Regions from separate parts of the Rhodoferax sp. EU05-FHT12H12 genome, predicted to be linked through region 1. Evidence: riboswitches for the same ligand, from Rfam matches in the RefSeq annotation. Region 1 holds a riboswitch; the other holds the start of a gene.
What was found. Region 1 has a riboswitch for S-adenosylhomocysteine ahead of AC3WS7_RS16350 (homocysteine S-methyltransferase family protein). Riboswitches for the same ligand answer to the same signal wherever they lie in the genome.

Region 1 (5,203 bases):
CTTGACTGCGGTGTGCACGCGGCTGCAGGTGGCACCGCCAATCAGCAGGGGGATGTTGCGGCTGCGGAAGTACGCGTCCTTCTGCATCTCACCCGCCACGTACTGCATCTCTTCCAGGCTGGGCGTGATCAGGCCGGAGAGCCCGATGATGTCCGCGCCTTCCGCCTTGGCCTTGGCCAGAATCTCGTGGCAGGGCACCATCACGCCCATGTTCACCACGTCGAAGTTGTTGCACTGCAAGACCACCGTGACGATGTTCTTGCCAATGTCATGCACGTCACCCTTCACGGTGGCGATCACGATCTTGCCTTTGGCCTTGGCTTCGCCACCGGCCTCCACCATGGCCAGCTTCTCGGCCTCGATGTAGGGCAGCAGGTGCGCCACGGCGCTCTTCATCACGCGGGCGCTTTTGACCACCTGGGGCAGGAACATCTTGCCCTGACCAAACAGATCACCGACCACGTTCATGCCGTCCATCAGCGGGCCTTCGATCACGTGCAGCGGGCGTCCGCCCTTGGCCAGCACGTCCTGGTAGGCCTCTTCCGTGTCTTGGGTGATGAAGTCGGTGATGCCGTGCACCAAGGCATGGGAGAGCCGCGCGCCGACCGAGGCTGGTGCCTCGGCGGTGCCGCGCCATTCGAGCTTTTTGCTCTCATCCTTGGCGCCGCTCTTGGCGGTCTCGGCAATCTCCACCAGGCGCTCACCGGCATCGTCGCGGCGGTTCAGCACCACGTCTTCCACGCGCTCGCGCAAGGTGGGTTCCAGGTCGTCATACACACCGACCATGCCCGCGTTCACGATGCCCATGTCCATGCCGGCTTTGATGGCGTGGTACAGGAACACGGTGTGGATGGCCTCGCGCACCGGGTCGTTGCCACGGAAGCTGAAGGACACGTTGGACACGCCGCCGCTCACCTTGGCGCCGGGCAGGTTCTGCTTGATCCAGCGCGTGGCCTCGATAAAGTCCACCGCGTAGTTGTTGTGCTCTTCGATGCCGGTGGCAATGGCGAAGATGTTGGGGTCGAAGATGATGTCTTCGGCTGGAAAGTCCACCTCGTCCACCAGGATGCGGTAGGCGCGTTCGCAGATCGCGATCTTGCGCGCATACGTATCTGCCTGGCCCTGCTCGTCAAACGCCATGACCACGGCAGCCGCGCCATAGCGGCGCAACAGCTTGGCCTGGTGCTTGAAGGCGTCCACACCTTCTTTCATGCTGATGGAGTTCACCACCGCCTTGCCCTGCACGCAGCGCAGGCCGGCCTCGATCACGCTCCACTTGGAGCTGTCGATCATGATGGGCACGCGGGAAATATCGGGCTCGGACGCTATCAGGTTCAGGAAACGCACCATGGCCGCCTGGCTGTCCAGCATGGCCTCGTCCATGTTGATGTCGATGATCTGCGCACCGTTTTCCACCTGCTGGCGGGCCACGGCCAGCGCTTCCTCGAACTGGCCGTTCAGGATCATGCGGGCAAAGGCTTTGGAGCCGGTGACATTGGTGCGCTCGCCCACGTTGACGAACAGGCTGTTGCTGTCGATGGTGATGGGTTCCAGACCGGAGAGCAGCATGGGCGCTACGGTATTGATAGCTGCTTGCGCAGCATTCACGGAGGTTTGGGGCATAAAAGACTCAAATTTCTGGCAAGGCGGCTTACACCGCAACCCAGGCGCCGGTGCGCTGGGAGGCAAACAGCGCGTCGATGATGCGCATGTTCTGGATGGCGTCTTCCACGCCGTAGTGCAGTGGCTGCTCGCCGCGGATGGCCAGCGAAAAAGCATCACCCTCCAGGCTGTACTGGTCGCAGGCGGCGAAGGTTTCGGTGAGGGCGGAGGCACCACCCGGCACCTTGCCATCGTCCACAAAAATGCGTGTCTCCTGGCCCTGGGGCGCGTTGAAGGGGATTTCGATCTCCACCCGCTTCTCGGTGCCAATGGCGTGCACCCGCTGGTAGGGCGTGGTTTGCATGGACACGGTGAAATCCAGACGGCGGCCACCCCCAAAGTCCAGCAAGGCACTGAAAGTGCGGTCCACACCGAACTCCGGATCCATGTCCGCCAGCGCCATCACCCGCACCGGCTCGGCACCAAACAAGAACCGCCCCGCCACAATGGGGTAGCAGCCGATATCCATCAGCGCGCCGCCACCTTTGCTGGCGTCGTTGCGGATGTTGGTGGCATTGCGGTTGAAGTACGAGAACCACACCTGCACGGTGCGCAAATCGCCCAACGCACCGCTTTGCACCAGCTCGCGGGTGCGCAGCCACTGCGGGTGGAAGCGCACCATGAAAGCTTCCATGATGTGCACCTTGTCGGCCACCTCGCGCAGCTGTGCGGCCTCGTTGGCGTTCAGCGCAATGGGCTTCTCGCACAGCACATGTTTGCCCGCGCGCGCTGCCGCCAGCGTCATGGGCACATGCTGGTCGTTGGGCAAAGGGTTGTAAATTGCTTCGATGGCCGGGTCGGCCAGCAACGCCTCGTAGGAGCCGTAGGCTTTGGGAATGCCCAGCTTGCCAGCGGCGGCCTGGGCGCTGTCCAGCGAACGCGAGGCAATCGCCTGCACATCACACCACTGGCTGCGCATGAGCGCGGGGGTAACTTTCTCCATGCCGATTTTGGCGGTGCTCAGCACGCCCCAGGTGACTTTGTTCATGGCAATGTCTCGGCTCAAGCCGCCTCTTTGTAAAAGTAGTTGCGCTGCACACTACGCGTGGCAATCGGGTTCACCGCTTGGGCAATGGCGCCAATGTGGTCGGGTGTGGTGCCGCAGCAGCCGCCCACAATGTTGACCAACCCCTCTTCGGCGAATTCGCGCACCAGGCGGCTGGTCACATCGGGGGTCTCGTCAAAGCCGGTGTCGCTCATGGGGTTGGGCAGGCCGGCGTTGGGGTAGCAGCTGATAAACGTGTCCGGCGCCACCTTGTTCAGCTCCTGGATGTAAGGGCGCATCAGCGCCGCACCCAAGGCACAGTTCAGGCCGATGGCCAGCGGCTGGGCATGGCGCACGCTGTGCCAGAAGGCCGTCACCGTTTGGCCACTCAGGATGCGGCCGGACGCATCGGTCACGGTGCCGCTGATCAGAATGGGCAGGCGCTCGCCGCTGGCCTCGAAATACTCGTCCACCGCAAACAGCGCGGCCTTGGCGTTGAGCGTGTCAAAAATGGTTTCCACCAGGATCACGTCTGCGCCACCTTCCACCAGGGCCTTGGTCTGGTCGTAGTAGGCGGCGCGCAGCTCTTCAAAGGTCACGTTGCGCGCACCGGGGTCGTTCACATCGGGGCTGATGCTGGCGGTTTTGGGCGTGGGGCCCAGGGCGCCGCAGACAAAGCGGGGCTTGTCGGGCGTGCTGTATTTGTCGCAGGCGGCGCGGGCCAGCTTGGCAGACACGTAGTTCATCTCGACGGCCAGATCGGCCATGTCGTAGTCGGCCTGGGCCACGGTGGTGGCACCAAAGGTGTTGGTCTCGATCATGTCGGCACCGGCGGCCAGGTAGCGCTCATGGATGTCGCTGATGACATCGGGCCGCGTCAGGCTCAGCAGCTCGTTGTTGCCTTTCACATCCTTGGGAAAGTCCTTGAAGCGGTCCCCCTGACTGCCGGGGCCGGTGTAGCCCTCGCCACGGTACTGGGCTTCACCCAGCTTGAAACGCTGGATCATGGTGCCCATGGCGCCGTCGAGAATGGCGATGCGGTTTTCCAGAATGCCGGGAAGGGCTTGTGCGCGGGTGTAGGTGATGGGCTTCATTCGGCGGCTCACTGTGTGGTTTTAAACAAGTGAGCGCAGTTGGGAGTCCCAAGCCTGACCGGAGGCCTGCCTGTCTGAGGGCAGGCGCCAGCTGCAGCGCCCCTTGGGAAGGGCCGATTTTAGTTCACAAAGTGCTGGCCGTGCCGTGAGCCGGCAAAAGCAAGACCTGGTCCAGCGGCATCGGGTAGCCGACTGCATAGCCCTGTGCGTAGTGCACGCCAAAGCCGCGCAACAGGTCCAGGATGGCCAGGTTTTCGACAAACTCGGCCACGGTCGCCTTGCCCATGAGGCAGCCAATCTCGTGGATGGACTTGACCATGGCCAGGCTGACCGCGTCGGTGGCAATGTCACGCACAAACTGGCCGTCGATCTTGAGCACGTCCACCGGCAGGTTGCGCAGGTACGCAAACGAAGACAGCCCGCTGCCGAAGTCGTCCAGCGAGAGCCGGCAGCCCAGTCGGCGCAGGGTGGCAATGAAGTCCTGGGCCGCGTGCAGGTTGCCGATGGCGGCGGTTTCGGTGATCTCGAAGCACAGCTTGTGGCAGGGCATGGGCGTGGCGGCCAGGGTCTCCAGCACAAAAGCCATGAACTGGGGGTCCCCCAGCGACTGCCCCGAGAGATTGACCGAGCACTGCTCAATCTGGTCCTGGTGCGCCACCATCCATGCCAGCGCATGGCGCACCACCCAGCGGTCCACCCGGGTCGCCAGGTGGTAGCGCTCAACCGCCGGCATGAATTCGCCCGGCAGCACCAACCGCCCATTGACGTCGCGCATGCGCAGCAAAAACTCGCAGTGCAGGCCACGCACGCCCCCCCCGCCAATCGGCACGATGGGCTGGGCATAGAGCACAAAACGGTCGTTGCGCAGGGCGTTCTCAATGCGGCTCACCCACTCCATGACGCCGTAGCGCTGGGCCAGCGCCGGGTCGTCGGTGGCATAGACGTGGATGCGGCCCCGCCCCGCATCCTTGGCCACATAGCAGGCACTGTCGGCCGCCTGCAGCAGCGCGCCTACGCTTTCGCTCTGCGCATCCAGCTGCACCATGCCAATGCTCACCCCCACGCCAAAGCTTTGGTCCTGCCAGACAAAGCGGTAGCTGGCCAGGCGCTGCTGCATCTGCTCGGCCAGGCGCAGGGCCTGGGGCAGCGTCTGCTCGGTCAGCACCACGCCGAATTCGTCGCCGCCCAGGCGGCACAGGTGGTCCTGCGGACCCAGCACCTCCAAAAACAGCTGGGCCACTTGGCGCAGCAGCGCGTCGCCCGCGCCGTGGCCACAGGTGTCGTTCACCACCTTGAACTCGTCCAGGTCCAGGTAACACAACACGTGGGTCTGGGCCTGCTCACGGGTGCGGGCAAAACACTGGGCCAGCGTGGCTTCAAAGGCGCGGCGGTTGCCCAGCCCGGTCAGCTCGTCGTGCGTGGCCTGAAAGGCCATTTCGCGGCTCAGACGGCGTTGCTCGGT
Region 2 (5,203 bases), on a different contig from region 1:
TAGGCGTCAGAGTTGTAGAAATACTGGGTGATGGCCGAATTGGCACCGGCCTTGACCTTGGCGGCAAACGCCTGCAAATCGCTGGCAGGTGACTTGGCTTGGGGATGCACCTCGGGGTAGGCCGCCACCTCAATGTGGAAGTCGTCCCCCGTCTCGGCGCGGATAAAGGCCACCAGATCACTCGCGTAGTGGAACTCGCCGCCGGCGCCATAGCCGCTGGGCAGGTCCCCACGCAGAGCCACCAGGCGCTTCACGCCCATGGCCTTGAGCGTGGCCAGTTGCGCGCGCACCGTGTCTTTGGTGGCACCAATGCACGAGAAGTGTGACGCCGCGCTCACCCCTTCGGCAAGGATCTCGCGCACGGCGCCGAAAGTGCCTTCTTGCGTGGAACCGCCGGCACCAAAGGTGACCGAACAAAATTCCGGCTGGAGCGCATACAGCTGCTGGCGCACGCCACGCAGCTTCTCCGCACCTTCGGGCGTCTTGGGGGGGAAGAACTCCAGGCTCAGGGGAATTCGGTCGTTGGCAAACATCAGCATCTCCGTCTCACCGGCCCCGCACATGCGGGAATGGTGCTCAGCCCGCCTTGCGGGCGAAAATGAAAAATTCGCGGTTACCGTCGCCACCTTCGATGGACGAGTCGAACCACGCGGTGACCGTCAGGCCCAGTTCGGCGCAGGCCTCGCGCAGGCGCTGTTCGACGATGGCATACATGGCCGGGTCTTTGACAATCCCCCCCTTGCCCACCTGGCCCGGCTGCAGCTCAAACTGCGGCTTCACCAGGGTCAACAGGGAGCCACCCGCTTTGAGCAGGGACACAGCAGCGGGCAACACCAGTGTCTGGGAGATAAAGGACAGGTCCGCCACGAGCACGTCAAACGGCGGAGCGAACTCCGCAGGCAAGGCGGCCAGCTCTGCGTCGTCACCCTCGGAAGGAGGTTCGGCGCCGATCTCGGAGTCATCGAAATCCTCGAAGGTCTCGCCGTCTTCTTCAAGGTCAAATTGCCCCTCAGCGCCCGTACTATCTGCGTAAGCAGCTATCAAATCTGTAGCGGACAAGGTGCGTGCATTGACCCCTTCCACACACAAGACCCGGGCATCCCCGCGCAGGCTGGGGTGCAGCTGGGCGCTGCCCACGTCCACCCCCACCACCGACTGGGCGCCCGCCTGCAGCAGGCAGTCGGTGAAACCACCGGTGCTCTGCCCCACATCCAGACAACGCAAGCCCGCCACTGACAGGCCTACGTGTTTGAGCGCCGCCTCCAGCTTCAGGCCACCGCGCGACACATAACGTGCCTCGGAGTCGTCCAGCAGCTGGATGGGGGCGTCTTCGGGCACATCGTCGCCGTTTTTGACCACGCGCTTCCAGACTTCCCCGCCCACCTCCATCTTTTGCCATTGCACGCCGTCGGCGATCAGGCGCTGTGCTTGCGAGCGGGTGCTGGCCAGCCCGCGCTGTACCAGCAGTTGGTCTATACGCATGGAATCCTTGGCTTAGTAGCGGTAAGTGTCTTTTTTGTACGGACCGGCTTTGGAAACACCGATGTACGCAGCCTGCTCGTCGGTCAATTCGGTCAGCATGGCACCCACCTTCTTCAGGTGCAAACGGGCCACTTTTTCGTCCAGGTGCTTGGGCAACACGTAGACCTTGCCGGCCTTGTATTCCTTGGGCTTGGTGAACAGCTCGATTTGCGCAATGGTCTGGTTGGCAAAGCTGGACGACATCACAAAGCTGGGGTGGCCGGTGCCGCAACCCAGGTTCACCAGACGGCCCTTGGCCAGCAGGATGATGCGCTTCTCGGCCTTCTTGCCGCTCTTGGGGAAGATCACGTGGTCAACCTGGGGCTTGATCTCTTCCCACTTGCACTTGGACAGGGAGGCAACGTCAATTTCATTGTCGAAGTGACCGATGTTGCAAACGATGGCCTGGTCCTTCATCGCATCCATGTGCTTGTAAGTGATGACGTTCTTGTTGCCGGTCGTGGTCACAAAAATATCGGCCTTGTCGGCGGCATATTCCATGGTCACGACCTTGTAACCTTCCATCGCAGCCTGCAGGGCGTTGATCGGGTCAATCTCGGTCACCCACACCTGGGCGCTCAAAGCGCGCAGGGCCTGGGCGGAGCCCTTGCCCACGTCGCCGTAGCCGGCCACCAAGGCCACCTTGCCGGCGATCATCACGTCGGTGGCGCGCTTGATGCCGTCCACCAGGGATTCGCGGCAGCCGTACAGGTTGTCAAACTTGCTCTTGGTCACCGAGTCGTTCACGTTGATGGCGCGCAGGGCCAGCGTGCCCTTGGCGGACATTTCCTCCAGGCGCATCACACCCGTGGTCGTTTCTTCGGTTACGCCAATGATGTTTTTCAGGCGGCGGCTATACCAGGTGGGGTCCAGCTTGAGCTTGGCCTTGATGCTGTTGAACAGGCAAATTTCTTCGTGGCTGCCGGGCTTGGCCAACACCTTGATGTCCTTCTCGGCACGGGCACCCAAGTGCATCAACAAGGTGGCATCGCCACCGTCGTCCAGAATCATGTTGGGGCCTTCAGCCGCGGTGCCCTTCTTGCCGCTGAACTCAAAAATGCGGTGGGTGTAGTCCCAGTAGTCTTCCAGGGTCTCTCCCTTGACGGCAAACACCGGCGTGCCGGTGGCGGCAATCGCGGCGGCGGCATGGTCCTGGGTCGAGAAAATGTTGCACGAAGCCCAGCGCACATCGGCGCCCAAGGCTTTCAGCGTTTCAATCAGCACGCCAGTCTGGATGGTCATGTGCAGCGAGCCGGTGATGCGTGCACCCTTCAGGGGCTGGCTCTTGGTGAATTCCTCGCGGATGGCCATCAGACCGGGCATTTCGGTTTCGGCAATGGTCAGCTCTTTGCGCCCCCAGGCGGCCAGGCCGATGTCGGCAATCTGAAAATCTTCAGCGGCAGCCGCTGCAACTTTGGCGACGATTGTCTTGGCCACAGCGGCCTTCGATGTCTTGGGGGTCTTGGTGGGTTTCAATACAGCGCTCATGGTGTGCTCCAAACGTTCATTTGCATAAGCACTGGCGGCATGGGGGGAGTTTTCAAAACCAACTCACCGCACACGACCAGTGGGTGAGCGCCGTTGACAGGCACGGCGCAGGACGCGGCGTGTTTTCCGAGCCTCACTCGCGGCACCCACGTGGCATGGGCGGCGAGCTGCAACGCTCCTCGGAAGTGGGGGATTTTAGCGCGTTGCTGCGGAGCGCAATAGCCCCGCAGCACCAAGCCCGCAGAAAAAGGTCAAGCTTGCCTCACCGGGCCCGTGCTGCTGCCCAGCTGCAAGGCCGGCTGGCGCAGCACTTGGTAGGGGCCGTCTTGCGGGGCGCGCAATACCTGCATCACCATCTCGGCCAACGCCATGCCTGTCGTCTGCGGGGTGGGCTGCGTGACGGTGGTGACATCGAGCCCGGTGAGGAGGGTGTCTTGCGGAATATCGCCATGGACCACGACCGAGATGTCTTGCCCCACATGCAAACCGGCATCGATGAGCCCGCGGATCAGGCCCACCCCCCCGAGGTTGTTGTCCACCAACACGGCCGTGGGTTTGGGTTGCAGCGCGAGCAACCGTGCCGCCGCCTGCAAACCGCTGCGGCGGTCGTTCACGCCCCCCATGCAGTAACTCGCAGGGATGTCCACCCCGGCCGTGGCCAGAGCGTCCACAAAACCCCGGTGGCGCTGGTAGGCAAAGTTCAGCACCAGCGGTGCATGCACATACGCAATGCGGGTGTGGCCCAGCGCCAGCAAATGCTCCACCGCCAATCGGCTGCCCATGTCATTGTCAAAGTCCAGCCACGAGTAGTGGTCGCACTGCGCCGTGCGGCCATAGCCCACAAAGGGGTAGCCCTTGTCCAGCAGGTAATCCACGCGCGGGTCTTGCACCCGGGTGTTGGGCACAATCACCGCGTCCACCCGCCCGCCCCGGAACAGGCGTTCATAGATTTCCAGCTCGGTCTCGTTTTTGGCCACGGCCAGCAGCAGGTCCAGGTGGTCGCGTTCCAGCCGTTCGGCCAGGCCATCGGCCATGTCCAGGAACTGCGGGTTGCCCAGATTCTCGACGGCTGCGGAATACACAATGCCCACGGCGTCCGTGTTGCCACGCACCAGGCGGCGCGCGCCGGCGTCAGGCCGGTAACCCATGGCAGCCGCCATCTCCTGCACGCGCAGGCGGGTCTGCTCGTTCACATCGGTGTAGCCATTCAGGGCGCGGCTGACCGTGGAGGTAGACAGGCCCAAGGCCTGTGCCAGTTGCTTGATATTGGTCGTGCCACCGCTTTTTTGCATGGCGGGAGTGTAGATGCCCAAGGGATGGAATCAGTCCCTGCCGCTCCGGGCACCACGACGGCGCATCATGCCGGAGCCGCTTGCCAGCAGCGAGGGCCCTAAAATCCCCCCCTTTGCCTCAGCCGCTGCCTGCAGCCCTCCCCCTCCATGTCTTTTCTTGCCGAAACCCGCCGCCGCCGCACCTTTGCCATCATTTCTCACCCGGACGCCGGCAAGACCACGCTGACCGAAAAACTGCTGCTGTTCTCGGGCGCGATCCAGATTGCTGGCTCGGTCAAGGCGCGCAAGGCCAGCCGCCATGCCACCTCCGACTGGATGGAAATCGAAAAGCAGCGCGGCATCTCGGTGGCCTCGTCGGTGATGCAGATGGCCTACCGCGACCACGTCATCAACCTGCTGGACACCCCGGGCCACAAGGACTTCTCCGAAGACACCTACCGCGTGCTGACCGCCGTGGACTCGGCACTGATGGTGATTGACGCGGCCAACGGCGTGGAAGCGCAGACGCGCCGCCTGATCGAGGTCTGCCGCCAGCGCGATACGCCCATCATCACGTTTGTGAACAAGATGGACCGCGAAGTGCGCGAGCCGCTGGACATCCTCGACGAGATCGAACGCGAGCTGGGCATGCCCTGCGTGCCCATGACCTGGCCCGTGGGCCAGGGCAAGGCCTTTGGTGGCATCGTCAACCTGCGCACCCAGGCCATGACCGTGTTTGAGAGCGGCAGCGAACGCCGCCCGCAGGACTTTGACACCGTGTCGCTGGACAACGCCGACTCCCTGTCCCAGCGCTTTGGCCACGAGTGGACCACCGCCATGGAGAGCATGGAGCTGGCCACCGGCGCCAGCCCTGCCTGGGACCTGGAAGCCTTTTTGGCCGGCAAACAGACCCCTGTGTTCTT

Region 2: another riboswitch for S-adenosylhomocysteine. It lies ahead of ahcY (adenosylhomocysteinase); the one in region 1 lies ahead of AC3WS7_RS16350 (homocysteine S-methyltransferase family protein).

The regions. Positions count from the first base shown of each region.
Region 1 covers NZ_JBYTDI010000006.1:99,014-104,216, reverse strand. The annotation lists gene metH (methionine synthase) at 1-1,623, opposite strand, end outside; gene AC3WS7_RS16355 (Gfo/Idh/MocA family protein) at 1,652-2,650, opposite strand; gene AC3WS7_RS16350 (homocysteine S-methyltransferase family protein) at 2,665-3,741, opposite strand; S-adenosyl-L-homocysteine riboswitch at 3,766-3,852, opposite strand; gene AC3WS7_RS16345 (EAL domain-containing protein) at 3,866-5,203, opposite strand, start outside.
Region 2 covers NZ_JBYTDI010000003.1:236,938-242,140, reverse strand. The annotation lists gene metF (methylenetetrahydrofolate reductase [NAD(P)H]) at 1-533, opposite strand, end outside; gene AC3WS7_RS10515 (TlyA family RNA methyltransferase) at 577-1,482, opposite strand; gene ahcY (adenosylhomocysteinase) at 1,495-3,009, opposite strand; S-adenosyl-L-homocysteine riboswitch at 3,088-3,196, opposite strand; gene AC3WS7_RS10505 (LacI family DNA-binding transcriptional regulator) at 3,261-4,301, opposite strand; gene AC3WS7_RS10500 (peptide chain release factor 3) at 4,449-5,203, shown strand, end outside.